One region of the Shewanella sp. BC20 genome, then DNA from elsewhere that is predicted to be linked to it. Evidence: riboswitches for the same ligand, from Rfam matches in the RefSeq annotation. Region 1 holds a riboswitch; the other holds the start of a gene.
What was found. Region 1 has a riboswitch for cyclic di-GMP ahead of gbpA (N-acetylglucosamine-binding protein GbpA). Riboswitches for the same ligand answer to the same signal wherever they lie in the genome.
Positions count from the first base shown of each region.

Region 2: it holds a riboswitch for cyclic di-GMP, as region 1 does, so the genes downstream of both, CBX96_RS01525 (glycosyl hydrolase family 18 protein) here and gbpA (N-acetylglucosamine-binding protein GbpA) in region 1, are expected to answer to the same signal.

Region 1 covers NZ_NHRI01000011.1:6,582-14,383, reverse strand. The annotation lists gene CBX96_RS12380 (PaaI family thioesterase) at 1-95, shown strand, start outside; gene CBX96_RS12375 (YgjV family protein) at 149-394, shown strand; gene katB (catalase KatB) at 741-2,201, shown strand; gene CBX96_RS12365 (TMEM165/GDT1 family protein) at 2,271-2,828, opposite strand; cyclic di-GMP riboswitch class I at 3,231-3,326, shown strand; gene gbpA (N-acetylglucosamine-binding protein GbpA) at 3,452-4,927, shown strand; gene CBX96_RS12355 (aromatic amino acid transport family protein) at 5,489-6,664, shown strand; gene CBX96_RS12350 (S46 family peptidase) at 6,903-7,802, shown strand, end outside.
Region 2 covers NZ_NHRI01000001.1:361,036-368,837, forward strand. The annotation lists gene CBX96_RS01515 (short-chain fatty acid transporter) at 1-361, opposite strand, end outside; gene CBX96_RS01520 (FKBP-type peptidyl-prolyl cis-trans isomerase) at 583-1,053, shown strand; gene CBX96_RS01525 (glycosyl hydrolase family 18 protein) at 1,123-3,729, opposite strand; cyclic di-GMP riboswitch class I at 3,838-3,926, opposite strand; gene CBX96_RS01530 (ROK family protein) at 4,401-5,192, opposite strand; gene CBX96_RS01535 (aminopeptidase P family protein) at 5,555-7,372, shown strand; gene CBX96_RS01540 (porin) at 7,520-7,802, opposite strand, start outside.

The DNA.
Region 1 (7,802 bases):
GGAAACGCAGTTCGGTGTGGGAAATCTTAATCCATAATAGTGCAGGGGAGTTGACCTGTATTTCACGGATGACGGCGGCGGTAGTAAAACGCTAAGAAGGCTCAACCAACCTGTTTTAGTTGTATCAATCGATAAATAAGGACGTGATATGGATAGTGCAATGATGTGGGAATGGGTTGGTTATTTGGCGTCTGTGGTGGTAGCCATCTCTTTAATGATGTCTAACATCAAAAAGTTACGCTGGTGGAACTTGTTGGGGTCGGCATTGTTCGTTGCCTATGGGGTTGCGATACAAGCTTACCCGGTGGCGGCGGTTAACTTTTTTATCGTGTTAATCGATGCCTATTACTTGGTCGTTATCTATCGCGAGCAGGCGAGCTCTGTCAATGAGTAATATGTAGCACTTTGAATCAATTGAAGTATTTTTTAAGTTTGTCTTAAGCTCGAGTTCTCATTTTTGCCAAGTCGGTTTGCGTTACGGCTGGCATACTCTTTATTCTGTTGCTGGCTATTTCATCACATACGGGGAGTGAACTTTACTCCCTGAATGATCTAAGCACTCTTCGTTAATCTGAAATGTAGATTATTTGAATCTATATTAATCGTTTTATTGAATTCGTATTTTTGCCTATTCTAACTCCATCGACAACACGTCGCCCTGCCAAGGAGATAAGCCATGGCCACCATTTACGATTTAATTGAATCTTGGGTTAACACCAATCAAGAATGAGGAGCAAGATATGAGTCAACAGTATTTAACAAGCCAAAGCGGTTCTCCAATTGCTGACGATCAAAACTCATTGTCAGCGGGTGAGCGTGGTCCCTTACTACTGCAAGATTGGCATTTAATTGAAAAACTTGCCCACTTTAACCGTGAGCGTATTCCTGAGCGTGTTGTGCATGCGAAAGGGACTGGCGTATACGGTACTTTCACCCTGACTAAAGACTTAAGCGAATACACCATCGCCGACCACTTTAACGGTGTGGGTAAGCAAACTGAGACCTTCGTGCGCTTCTCTACCGTGGGTGGTGAAATGGGCTCTGCCGATGCCGAGCGCGATCCCCGTGGTTTTGGTCTGCGCTTCTATACTGCTCGTGGTAATCACGATATCGTGGGTAACAATACGCCGACTTTCTTCCTGCGTGACGGTATTAAGTTCCCAGACTTTATCCATACCCAAAAGCGTAACCCATTGACGAATTTGAAAGATCCACAAGCTATGTGGGACTTCTGGTCATTAAACCCAGAAGCCATGCACCAAGTGACGATTCTGATGTCTGACCGTGGTATTCCGGCAAACTACCGCCAAATGCACGGTTATGGTTCGCATACTTTCTCGTTTTGGAATGCTAAAGGTGAGCGTTTCTGGGTGAAGTTCCACTTCAAATCGCAGCAAGGCGTAGTGAACTTAACCAATGAGCAAGCCGACAAGTTAAAGGGTATCGACCCTGACTCATCCCAGCGCGATATGGTAGTAGCAGTGACCGACGGTAACTTCCCTCGTTGGACGGTGAACGTACAGATTATGCCTGAGGCTGATGCTAACACTTATCATATCAACCCATTCGATTTGACTAAGGTGTGGCCACATGGCGATTACCCGTTAATTGAAATTGGTGTGTTAGAGTTGAATCGTTTACCGCAAAACTACTTTGCCGAAGTCGAGCAAGTGGCATTAGCACCGAGCAACTTAGTGCCAGGTGTGGGCGCATCGCCCGACAAGATGTTGCAGGCGCGTTTATTCGCCTATGCCGATGCGCAGCGTTACCGAATTGGGGCGAACTACAACCAGTTACCCGTAAACTGCCCACATGCGACTAAAGCCAATCATCACCAACGTGCGGGTGCCATGGCGGGAACACAATGCCCGTACCACGGTAGTCAAACCGGTGGCGATGCCGCGGCTAACTATGGTCCAAACAGCACTGCGGGTGCTTTAGTTGAACCGGCAAACTTTGCCGAGCCACCACTGCGTTTAGATGGCGAAGCGGCGCGTTACAGCCGTTACAATCAGGATGATTACACTCAGGCGGGTAATTTGTATCGCATCTTCAGCGAAGCCGAGAAAGCACGCTTAGTGGAAACGATTTCTGGCTCTCTGCGTCAGGCAAGTGTAGAGGTACGGCAACGTATGCTGGCACATTTCCACAAAGCCGATGCCGATTATGGTCAACGTATCCAAACTGCTCTCGGGTTATAAGTTAATTCGTTAGCCCAATAAAAAAGGCCAGTGTTATCACTGGCCTTTTTTTTATCTTCATTTTATCAATCAGTTAACCATTAAGGTTGCTACGCCGAGCAGGGCAAACAAAATTGCGCAGCCCCTGTGGATCCACTTCATTGGTAATTTTTCGGCACTAAAATGTCCCGCAATAACCACTGGGACGTTCGCCAGCAACATACCCAAAGTAGTACCTGCAACCACCATGGCTAAGGCATCGTATTTAGCGGCTAACACGACAGTCGCGATCTGGGTTTTGTCGCCCATTTCGGCGATAAAGAACAGAATAAAGGTCGCAACAAAGGGCCCCATCTTATAGAAACGGCTCTCTTCGGCGTCCACTTTATCGGGGATCAGTACCCAGAGTGCAATCGCAAAGAAGGAGGCGGCAACCAAGTAGCGTGCTACATCTGGGCTCACCCAGTTAATCGCCCATTGGCCAAGCCAAGCGGCGGCAAAATGGTTAAACAGAGTCGAGAGTAAAATACCCAAGATAATCGCGGTTTTATTTTTAAATCTTGCTGCGAGTAATAGGGCAAGCAGTTGGGTTTTATCGCCAATCTCGGCGATGGCAACCGTAAAGGTTGAGGCGAGTAACGCTTCCAAGTGTGATCCTTTTAGGGGTGGTTTTTGACATAAGCACAATAGACCGTCCACCCCTAGGTGCGGTTACTGTGCTCAGGTCTTGCAGGACAAATCGATGATTTGCTGTGAACACCATGGCATGCGGCCAAGTATGTTGATGTTCACCCTGAATATCGATGGCTCGAAATCCAGTTAGCTACTCCCCCGAAGCGAGGTGGGCATTATACCCAAGTGAAACAGGGTTTCAAGATTAAACTCATCGAGTCAGAGGGCAAATAATCTGACAGGTGCCAATAAAATACCGCTTTTCGTTTTGTAACACATTGAATTGTAATAATTTAAATTTTGACAACGCTGTCTTTTGTTGTTAGGTTAGCCGGGTCTCAATGTTTAAGTTACATACTGTTAACTTCAATAGAGATCCACCGTATTTGGCAAACTAATTGAAAAATTAGGACGCAAAGCCTCCGGTCTAAGGTTGTAAAGGGATGTTGAAACTAAGATAGCGGGGTTGCCTCAGAATTGGGCTGATGCTTTCAATTCTTTGAAAAATAAACGGCTTTGCTTAATGCTGTTTTGCCTAAATACCACTTTTATACCTATGCCAATCTCGTCGAGAAAGGCGCCCTACGGAGTACAATAAAGTGGCACATCTAACTGCTTTTACATCAATCACAAATGCTAACCGCAAACACCCACAACTGGCTCGTTTAAGCCTAATTGCCTTGGCCTTAAGCGCTACGAGTGCGCTCGTTAGCCAAACGGCGTCGGCCCACGGTTATGTGGTTTCACCAGAATCACGCTCATACGCCTGTAAAACTGGCAGCAATTTAAACTGCGGCGCCGTTCAATGGGAACCGCAAAGTGTTGAAGGCACATCAGGTTTTCCTGAGTCAGGCCCTGCCGACGGTAAAATTGCCAGTGCAGCCAATGCTGCGTTTTCTCCCTTGGATGAACAGAGCCCAAGCCGTTGGTCTAAGCATGACATTAAGTCGGGTTGGAATGACTTTAGCTGGCAGTTCACCGCTAACCATGTGACCCGCAATTGGCGTTATTATTTAACTCGCCAAGGGTGGGACCAAAACCAAGCGTTGAGCCGTGCAAGCTTTGACTTAGCTCCCTTCTGTGTGGTCGATGGAGGCATGGTTCAGCCGCCTAAGTTAGTGACACATAACTGTTATGTACCTGAAGACAGAAGCGGTTATCACGTGATTTTGGCCGTGTGGGAAGTCGGTGATACCACCAACAGTTTCTATAATGCCATCGATGTGAACTTTAGCTCAGATGTTGTGGTGCCGGGCGAGTGGACCGATATTGGCGATATCAATCCGTCACTCGATCTTAAGGCGGGCGATAAGGTGATGACGCGGGTGTTTGATGCTAATGGCGAGCAAACTGCCAAGCAAACCCAGATAACCATTGCCGACACCACTCAAGGTGCCAAACAAAATTGGACATTCCTGTTAGCCAGTGCCATTAATGCCCAGCAGCCACAACTTAAGGCGGGGCAGAAGAATGCCTCTGGGGTGATCTCGCCCGTTTACGGTAAAAATGAGATTTATGCCGCGCCTAATTCGGGCCTAGAGCGAGTGGAAGTGAGCTTCGATATTGCGCCTGCGCCGGGCAATCAGCTCGATGTCACGTCACTGGCCGATGATTACACCATTGTCGATGGTGCCGCAAAGGTCAGTTTCGATGTCAGCACTAATGCGGATATGCAGGTCTCGGCTTACCTATTTAGCCACGATGGCACGGCAGCTGGTTATGTGACCCAAGCGGTCAATAACACCAACGCGAGTCTAGTGCTTGATGTCGTCGCGCCAAAGGAAGGCCATTATCACTTACAAGTGAAGGGCGAGCCTAAGCAAGGTGAGGTTATCCAGCAAAACTTCGATCTGTTCTTAAAAGATCAAGCCACAGCGCCGGATGCCGATTTTGTCTTCCCCGAGGGAGTTAAAAACTATGTGGCGGGTACTAAAGTGCTGCAACCTAAAACTGGCAAGGTCTATCAATGTAAACCTTGGCCTTACAGTGGTTATTGCATGCAATGGTCGCCAACTGCAACCGGGTTTGAACCGGGTGTCGGCGGCTCTTGGAATATGGCTTGGACTGAGCTGTAATCGGTTAACTGGGGAATAAGCGGATTGTGAGTCGCGTTAATTCGCTTTAGCGCAATCCCGTATCTCCGTTAGCGAATCGCTAGACTCATTGATAAACCCTGCAACGCTACAGGTGTTGCAGGGGTTATTGTTTTGATAACAGTTCCGCCTCGATTTTTTATCTTTTACTCACATTTCCCCTTCGGATAGCCAAAGCGGCGTCATCTTTGTCTATAACTGGCTTGCCCGCTGGGGTTGGCTCTGTTAATGTCCAGAGCTATCTTCTTTTACGCGCGACGTCGCTGCTTTGCTAAGGCAATCACGGTTGAAATTAATGTCACTTTTCTGCAAACGATTTAGTTAGCCTCAATGGCGACTGGGTTGAAATATTCAAAAGCTATTGGGGCCAATTGATCTGCTCTTTGAGATCGGATTGGATGCTTTAAGTTTAGTGACGCTTTTCGTTTGAGATTGCTGTTGGCTTAATCACAGAGTGCGCAAGGCTTTATCCTTCAAATCTACTCAAAAAACCTTAAAAAATAATAATTAATACTTGAACAGGATAATTGTGTGAATTCAAAAATGTTAGGCTCGATAGCCATTGTCGCGGGGACCGCCATTGGCGCGGGAATGTTAGCCTTACCCTTAGCCACGGCCGCCTTAGGCATGGTGCCAGCCATTTTGTTAATGGTGGTGATTTGGGGCTTGTCAGCCTATACCTCATTGTTAATGCTTGAGATTAACCTGCGCTCAGGCGTCGGTGATAACGTTCATGCCATCACGGGCAAACTCCTCGGCAAGAAAGGCCAAATGGTGCAAGGCGCCTCCTTTCTCAGCTTACTCTTTGCCTTAACGGCGGCGTATTTGACGGGCGGTTCATCGCTGTTAGTGCTTAAAGCCAAAAATATGTTCGACCTCGTGTTAGATAACCAACTGGCGGTCGTGCTGTTTACCTTAGTGCTGGGTGGATTTGCGGCCTTAGGGGTGGCTTGGGTCGATAAAGCCTCGCGCTTCTTGTTTTCGCTGATGATTTTATTACTGATTGTGGTCGTGCTGTTTTTATTACCGGAAGTCAGTATCTCGAGTATGGCAACCAGTGCAGTGGCCGAGTCCATGACCAGCAGTTGGATGGCGGCGATTCCCGTGGTGTTTACCTCCTTCGGTTTTCACGTGTGTATCGCGACCTTAGTACGTTATTTGGATGGCGATGCCGTTTCGCTGCGCAAGGTATTATTAATCGGTTCAACCATTCCACTCGCGTGTTATATCTTCTGGTTATTGGTGACCTTAGGCACAGTGGGTGGCACCGAAATCAGCAGCTTTAATGGCTCTTTACCTGCGCTGATCAGTGCATTACAAGAGATTGCCCACACGCCTTGGATCAGCAAATGTATTTCGCTGTTTGCGGATTTAGCCTTAATCACCTCTTTCCTCGGGGTAACCTTAAGTCTGTATGATTTTGTGGCCGAACTGACCCGCGCGAAGAAGACCTTCCTCGGCCGGGCCCAAACCTGGTTGTTAACCTTTGTGCCGCCGCTGTTGTGCGCGCTCTATGTCCCCGAAGGTTTTGTTGCCGTATTAGGCTTTGCCGCCGTGCCGCTGGTGGTGATGATTATCTTCCTACCGATCGTGATGGCACTACGTCAGCGCCAAGCCACGCCGCAGGGATACCAAGTGTCTGGCGGCACATTTGCCCTCGGGATTGCGGGACTGCTAGGCGCGGTGATTATCGGCGCTCAGTTATTTGTCGCGCTGTAAGTTAAAGCCGTTTAGCGTACTGAAACGGCAGAGTTAAACCGATAAATATGATGAATGTATTTGCTTTGTAAGCGAATTTTTCTAACTCTGTTATAGAGTGCGTGCGATATGCTAAAGTCAGGCCCAGTGCCTGACTTTTTGCTTTTTAGCGTTAACCAAAGTGGCATGTAATCCCAATAAATATAAGAAATGGCCTCGCAAGCGCTCGGCTTTCTTCACCTAAAACGGACTTAAGATAATGAAAAAATGGTTACTCTCAGTTGCCGTGGCGGCGAGTTTTGCCTCCCATGCCGATGAAGGTATGTGGCAGCCACACCAATTGCCCGCAATGGCCGATGAACTCAAAGCGAAAGGCTTAGAGATTGATGCGAAATCGATTTCCAAACTGACCGAATTCCCCATGAATGCTGTGATCAGCCTAGGTGGCTGTACGGCATCTTTTGTTTCGCCAAAAGGCTTAGTGGTGACAAACCATCACTGTGCCTATGGTTCGATTCAATATAACTCGACTGCAGAGAAAAACCTGTTGCAGGACGGTTTTTTAGCTAAAACCTTTGCCGATGAATTACCCGCCGCGCCAGGTTCTCGCGTTTATGTCACCGAAGAGGTGACCAATGTGACTGAGCGCGTCAACGCTGGGCTTGAAAACAAAGCGGGCCGTGAGTTTTATCAAGGCGTTGAGAACCAAGAAAAAGCACTCGTTGCCGAGTGTGAAAAGGATGAAGGCTACCGCTGCCAAGTGTATAGCTTCCACGGTGGTTTAGAATACTATCTGGTAAAACAGTTAGAAATCCGCGACGTACGTTTAGTCTATAACCCAGCGGGCAGCGTCGGTAAATACGGCGGCGATGTCGATAACTGGATGTGGCCGCGCCACACGGGCGACTTTTCCTTCTACCGCGCCTATGTGTCTAAAACTGGTAAACCTGCCGAATTTAGCGCCGACAACGTGCCTTACGAGCCAAAGAGTTTCTTAAAAGTCTCGGCCAAAGGCGTGAGCGAAGGGGATTTTGTGATGGTGGCGGGTTACCCCGGCCGCACTAACAGATACCGCACCGCGAACGAAGTGCAAAATCAGTTCGAATGGGCTTACCCAGAAGGCAAGATGCTGCGCGAACGTTTTATTGAAATCATCAAA
Region 2 (7,802 bases), on a different contig from region 1:
CGCCGACCACTAAACCAAATCCCCAGTTAATCCAACTGGCGGCGAGGGAAACCAAGGTCACTAAGATAATGGCCTGAGGCGCCGACTTGGCAAATCCTGCGATGCCATCGAGTAATTTCTTAATCGGTGGCGAGCTGGCGAGCATAAATCCCGCCACCAGCACTAATAGCATCTGCATCGAAAAACTCAGCAGCGCCCAAAAGCCATCGCCCCAGTAATTGATGACTTCGAGTGGGGTTTTCTGCTCGGCTACCACGGCCGAAATCAGCACCACTAAGGTTAAGAGCAAGACAAAGATATAAGGGTCGGGTAAATATCGGTCGACGAGCTTGACCAGAGGTTTTGCCGCTTTGGTTAACATAAGACTGTCCTTGTTTATTCTTCTTATCTGTTTTTATTGAGTTTTTGTAGAGTCTAATGTAACAGGTTAAGCGATCTCTAAAACGGGATAAAGCCTTTAGCCATTTTAAAAAAGTGAGAAAATGTAACGCGAATCATCCAGTACCGCGCCAAACCGAGGCGCTAGCCACTTCCGCTAAAAAACTGATAACATGACCAAAATTGACTGAGGTGCTCCTTAAAATGAAAATGTTACTTGCCGTTGTTGTGATTGCTGGGGTGATTTTTTACTTCTTTACCTCGATGAATAACCAAAAAGCGGCCCAAGAAAATATCCGTTTAGGTAATGAGTTTTTAGCGCAAAACAAAACTCAAGAAGGGGTGAAAACCACCGCCTCTGGGTTGCAATATCAAGTGTTACAGCAAGGCACTGGCACTGTTCATCCTAAGGCGAGTGATACTGTGACTGTGCATTATCACGGTACCTTAATTGATGGCACAGTGTTCGATAGCTCGGTCGAACGCGGCGACCCCATAGCCTTCCCACTCAATCGTGTTATTCCAGGTTGGACTGAAGGCGTGCAACTGATGGTCGAGGGCGACAAGTATCGCTTCTTTATTCCTAGCGAACTGGCCTACGGCAATCGCAGCACAGGCAAAATTGGCGGCGGTTCGGTACTGATTTTTGATGTTGAGCTGCTGAAGATAAATTAATCTTACGCTGTGATCCTTAATAAAAAAGCCCTGTATTCGCAGGGCTTTTTTGTCTTTAATCCCTATCGACTAAGGGCAAGACGCCGCGCCGATATCCATCCACACTGCAGCGACACCGGGGACATCTCCCTTAGTCCAGTATTTGGCTTGCCACTGACGACCGTTATAGCTAGTCGTTGCTCCGCCGTTGTAGGCAACGCCCGCATCCCAGCCTAACTCAACCTGACTCAACAATTGCCATTGGTCGGCGGTTCTTGAAGGTGTGTTACCTTGAGTCCAGTATTTCGCCTTCCAAACCAGTTGGTTATAACTCACGGTATCACCCGTGTTGTAAATGCTTGTCGCATTCCAAGCGGGATAGTTGGCCGCATTAGGGTCAGTTGCGTCACATTGACCGCCCGTCGCCTTAGGCGTCACGGTTAAGCTCAAAGCAGCACTGGCATCTAAGGCACCATCGGAGACCAATACACTCAAACTGTATTGGGTCGATTGAGTAACAGCTGGCGCCGTCACCACCAATGTGGCACTGTTTTGTCCACTCGCCGCCACGCCGCTTGGCACTGTCCATGCGTAGGTGAGGCTGTCGCCATCGGCATCGGTCGCCGTCGCATTGATGCTCACCGATTGGCCCGCTTCAACCGTTACACTCGCTGGCACAGTCACCACAGGCGCTTGGTTTGCCGTCTCGGCCTTATGAGTGAGAGTCACTGTGTCGGTTGAAGATAATCCTTCAGGATCTGTGACTCGCAGGCTAAACACATACACCACATCCGACGCCGCCCCGCTCAGTTGCACCACAGCATTGGCCATATCCGCATTAGTGATACTTAAGCTTGGACCAGAGACTTGGCGCCATTGATAACTTAAGGCGCCATTTTCAGGATCCCGCGACGCGCTGCCGTTTAGCGTGACATCCGCAGTACCGGTTACCGTGATATCCGCTCCCGCGTTGGCAATCGGCGCTTTATTCGCTGGTGGCGTTGTGCCCTCGCCATGACCTAGACCTTCGTGCATGGCATTGAGAATATCGCCATTATCGGCATCAATTTCCCAGGCGAATAAACCACCGAGCTGATTGGCCAGCACGTATTGGCCCTTGGCTTTAACAGAGCGAGCATCGTCGAAGGTAATTAAATCACCCGTTGATGCATTAAAGACAGATGGTGCTTCGGCGGTTTCATCATAGGCATAGCTCCAACCTGCGCCCATATAATCCTTAGCGATCTGCCGATAATCCACCACGCCCGCTTCCCAAGTGCCCTTCACTTTGCCCGTTGCAGTGCCCGTGAAAGGATTGTTACCGCTATAGCCATTCACCCCAGTCCAGCCACGGCCGTACATCGCTGCGCCGACCACAATCTTACCCGGAGTCACCCCTTGAGAGAGCAGTGCTTTTACGCCTTTGTCCGTGGTGTAACGGGTATTTGGATCCCAGCTCGCCTCATAGAGATTGGTTTGATGTCCAAGCTCCGTATTGGTCCAGCCGCCATTAAAGTCGTAACTCATCAGGAAGATGTAATCCATATATTGCTGCGCCGCCTGATAATCGACCTTAGCAATTTTATCGCCGCCCGCACTGATGGCCGACGTCAGCTCATAGGTGCGTCCGGTTTCGGCGCTGAGCTCATCGAGCATCGCCCGCAGTTCACGCATCAGGGTGATATAGGTTTGTCCGTCATTGGCATTACCTAAGCTTGGGTTAGCACCACTGCCGCCGGGAAATTCCCAGTCGATATCGACACCATCGAAGAACTTCCAAGTTTGTAAAAACTCCTTCACTGAGGCGACAAAGGTGTCGCGCTTGGTTTTATCCCCCAAAAAGTAGAAGGGATCGGAGAGCGTCCAGCCACCAACTGAGGGGAGGATCTTCAGATCGGGATAGGCTTGTTTTAACGCCATCAATTGGCCGAAGTTGCCTTTGTAGGGATCGGAATATTCACTCACCCCCGCCTGCGGCATTTGCACCGCCGCCCAAGGGTCGTGAATCGCCACTTTAAAATCGGCACGGCCAGCACAGGCGCGCTGCAATGCCTCAAAGCTACCTTCGATTTCCTTTAAGCTGTCGTTGATGCCATTGCCACCACAAATCGGGGTAAAGCCATATAAAATATGGGTTAAGTTTTGTGCAGGGATCTTATCGACGGGGAATTTACGTCCATAAACACCCCACTCCACAAAGTAACTTCCCACCACTTTGCCGGATTTATTCACATAGGGACGATTGTTTTCCTTCAAAGGCGCATTGAGTGGCAGTAAATGACTGCCATCAGTATCGGCGACTAAGATTTCCCTCGCATCACTGGCGCTGCAACCTTCGTTATTACAGAGCTGCACACGCATTTGATAGCGCCCACCCTTATTAACCTTGAAATTGGCCGTACCCGCCGCACTCGAAGGACCTTCCCATGCCACATTTCCGTTGAGTAACACCTGCGCCTTATGGCCGATATCGCCGTTATACAAGTTCCAGGTCACGGACACATCGGCGGCATCTTTTACCGTCACTAATTGGTTATAGGCTGAGGCGGCTTGATTCACCTCGATAATGGCAAACTTGGTTTCCCCCCAACCTAAAGTCGGTTTTCCGGGGAGCGCCGCAAAGGCTTGAAAACTGGCAGCGGATGCCAGCACCGAGGCCACCAGCATCGCCGAGGTGGAGATTTGAGTCTTAAACATGAGATTTCCCTATTGAGTAAGTTATGCATCAATAAGGCAAACAAAGCGTAGACAGGAAACAACACTCTTAAAACCATGTGCGTACAACGGCAGCATGAAGAAACAACCTGTGGTATCCCCGCTATCATAGGTACAAACGAACCCTTAGACCGGAGGCTTTGCGTCCCAATCTTTCAATTGGTTTGCCTTTTTCACTAATGACAACGTTGTCATTACGTTAATTAGCATATGCCGCTATAGCGTTAAATTGCAACTAAATATTAACAAACGGGCCGTTGTACCGATTATCAACGCAGTATTGGCTTTAAAGAAAAGTAAAACCATTGAGTGCAAAAAATAAGCAATGAATTGTATTTAAAAGGATTGCTTATGCCATGGAGCCCTATCATCGACTCGTATCGCCAATAAGAAAGACAATAAAAAATAAATCGAAAGTCTTAAGAAAGCGGTTTGCAAGACGCAGTTCAATAACTAGTGCAAACAAAAATGCGGTCATCGAACGAGGTGATATGCAGAGTGCACTGCAAACACACAAATCCGATGGCCGCATGCTGTTGTTCTCGACCCAAACGAAATCAATATCTGGATCAGCGTCAGTAAGCCAAGATTAATAGCCTAAACAAACTTATCACGCCTCAATCTTGGCCTATCCGCACCTCAATCGAAAGCCGTTAGGCGGCCTCCTTCGAGTAATCCCTTGCCAAGATCACCGATAAGCCACGGCAGACTAAGGTCTCCATATCATCGACACGATTAATCTTCATTTCGGCTAATGGAGCCCTGAGAGCCATGCGCCTTAAACTATCCAGACAACCCTTGTAGTACGGCGCGCTGTTCATCATGCCACCCGCTAACCAGATCCGATTAGGATTAAACAGATTGACCGCCCACGCTAGCCCCATCCCCAGATAAGTGCCGGCGAGATATAAATCATCGGCGGTGGAAATCTTACGGCCGCGGATAGAATCGCCACTGGCGAGCTGCTCGAGACTAAACTCCCCCGCCTCCGTCATCACCCGGCAATGCCCAAGCTCCCCCGCGACTCCCGTAGCCCCCGTAAAAGCCTTGCCGCTCAACGCGATCGACATGCCAATTCCAGTGCCACACATGACTAACAACTCACAGGCATATTTTTCGTCACAGGTTGCCTGCATACCGGCGTCGATATCATTGCAGATAAACTTAAGTTCGCCTTGGGTTTTCAAGGTTTCAAAGCTTAGCCCATTGAGACCGGGCAGAGATTTACAGGACACCAAACGATTCTGTTGTACGAGTCCAGGTACAGCGATCGCTAAATGGTAGTGCTGTAAATCATAATCCCGTTCCAGCGCCGCGATTTGATCATTTAAATCTTCAATTTTAAAGCCTTCACCCGTGGGGATTTTATATTGTTCTGTATGCCCCTTGAGTTGAAGTTCGAACAGGGCTTTGCTACCGCCCACGTCTATTGTTAATGTTTGCATCGCCAACTCCACTGATACATGTGCTCCCCTCTGACCCCGAGCGGAGATGGCGAATGTTAGCATAATGGGTAAATATTAGCGATTGAATAAAACTTAAGTAGCTAATTTGTAAGAATTAGTCAGAAGAACTGAGTGATAAAGATAACATTTCAATTTGGAAATTAGTCTAAGATCACAACCCTTGTTATCGCAAAGTGATGCCGAAAAAACAAAATTGTATACAAAATCCTTTATTCCATCCCCTTGCATCTTAGCCGTTGAGCTTGCGATAATCGCCGCCAATTCGCATCCTTTTCGCCAGCATTACGCATTATAATTTTGGCCGCCTACGTCAGCCGCCAATGCCAATATTTGGAGCCCCTATGTCGTTACCATCGTCATCACAATCCGTACAACCGAATAAAATTGCTAACCGTCTTGCCGCCATTCGTAGTGAACTCACCAGTGCCAATTTAGATGCCTTTATCATCCCGCGCGCGGACGAGTACTTAGGCGAATATGTGCCTGAGCATAACGAGCGTTTGTACTGGGCAACGGATTTTACTGGCTCAGCGGGCATGGCCATTGTCTTAAAAGACAAAGCCGCCATCTTTACCGATGGTCGTTATACGGTACAAGTGCGTCTGCAGGTGGATGCAAATCTCTTTAGTTATGAAAGCTTGACCGACACACCGCAAATCGAATGGCTATGCGATACGCTTGCAGCAGGTTCACGTGTAGGCTTCGATGCCCGTTTACACACCTTAGCTTGGTTTGAAAACGCCAAAGCCACGTTAGCAAAAGCCCAAATTGAACTGGTTGCCGTCGAACAGAATCCGATTGATAAGCACTGGCAAAATCGACCTGCACCGTCGAGCGCAGCTATCACGTTATTTAGTAATGAAAGTGCGGGTAAGACCAGCCTGCAAAAACGCACCGAGATTGGCGCACTAGTCAAAAAAGCCGGCGCCGATGTCGCGCTGATCGCCGCTTTAGACTCCTTCTGCTGGCTGCTCAATATGCGTGGTAATGACGTGCCGCGTCTGCCTGTCGTGCTAGGCTGCGCGCTACTTCACGCCAATGGCGATATGCAACTGTTTACCGATTTAAGCAAACTCCCTGAAGGCATTGAGGAACACGTTGGAGCGGGTGTGAGCTTTAAGAGCGAAGCTTCACTTGCCGATACCTTGGCAAGCTTACAGGGCGTGAAACTGCTCGCCGATCCCAATTCTGCCAACGCTTGGGCACAAAATATTGCCCGCGATGCAGGCGCTAAGTTAATCGCAGGTATCGACCCGGTCTCCCTGCCTAAGGCACAGAAAAATGCCGCCGAATTAGCGGGCATGCGCGCCAGCCATATCCGTGATGGTGTGGCCGTGAGTCGTTTCCTCGCTTGGCTCGATGCCGAGGTCGCTGCCCATCGTCTGCACGATGAAGCAACCCTCGCTGACAAGTTGGAAAGTTTCCGCCTCGAAGATCCACAATATCGCGAACCCAGTTTCGATACCATTTCCGCTGCTGGCGCCAATGCGGCCATGTGCCACTACAACCATAACAATGGCACGCCAGCCATGATGACGATGGACAGCATTTACCTTGTGGATTCTGGTGCTCAGTATCTTGACGGCACCACGGATGTCACCCGTACCATCGCCATTGGTAACGTAACCGATGAACAGAAGAAAATGGTCACCTTGGTATTAAAAGGCCATATCGCCTTAGATCAGGCCCGCTATCCGAAAGGCACCACAGGGCAACAACTCGATGCCTTCGCCCGTCAATATCTGTGGCAATATGGCTTTGATTACGACCACGGCACAGGCCATGGCGTTGGTCATTTCCTCAGCGTGCACGAAGGTCCGCAGCGCATCGGTAAAAACCTCAATGCCATCGCCTTAATGCCAGGCATGGTGTTATCCAACGAGCCAGGGTATTACCGCGCCGACAGTTTTGGGATCCGTTTAGAAAACCTAGTGGTAGTGCAACACTGCGAAGCCTTAAAGGGCGCAGAGCGTGAAATGTATGAATTCGATGCCTTAACGCTGATCCCAATGGATGCTCGCCTTATCGATAAGAGCCTGTTAACTCAAGGCGAAATCGACTGGTTTAATGCTTACCATCAGAAAGTGTTTAACACCTTATCGCCATTAATGTCGGGCAGTGAGCTTGAGTGGCTGACAAAGGCAACGAAAGCCATTTAATCAAAGCCCTAAAATAAAGGCGTGCATTCAAATGTACGCCTTATCCCTCGCCTTTACAGTCCATCTTTAGATATATGCCGTTTTCCCAAAGCGCTAACGACACTTTGCTTAATGATTGCTTAGTGATTTTGAATAAACCACTAACCATCAAATCTTCCAATTCAAATCAAAGTCATAGCGAACACCTAAGGCAAAAATAGTGTCATCTTCACGTTCATCGTTGTTCTGTTGCAGGCATTCTAGATGCAAGCGCACATTGCTCGCCGCTTGCCATTCTAAGGTGAGGTTATAGCCGTCATAATCCAGACTCGTACTATCCTCTATTCCATCTTTAAACCAAAAGTAGCCTAGCTTCAGTTTATAGGCATTGCCAAATGGGATAGCTAACGCACTATCAAAGGTACTGCCAGTACGGTTATTACCCATATCA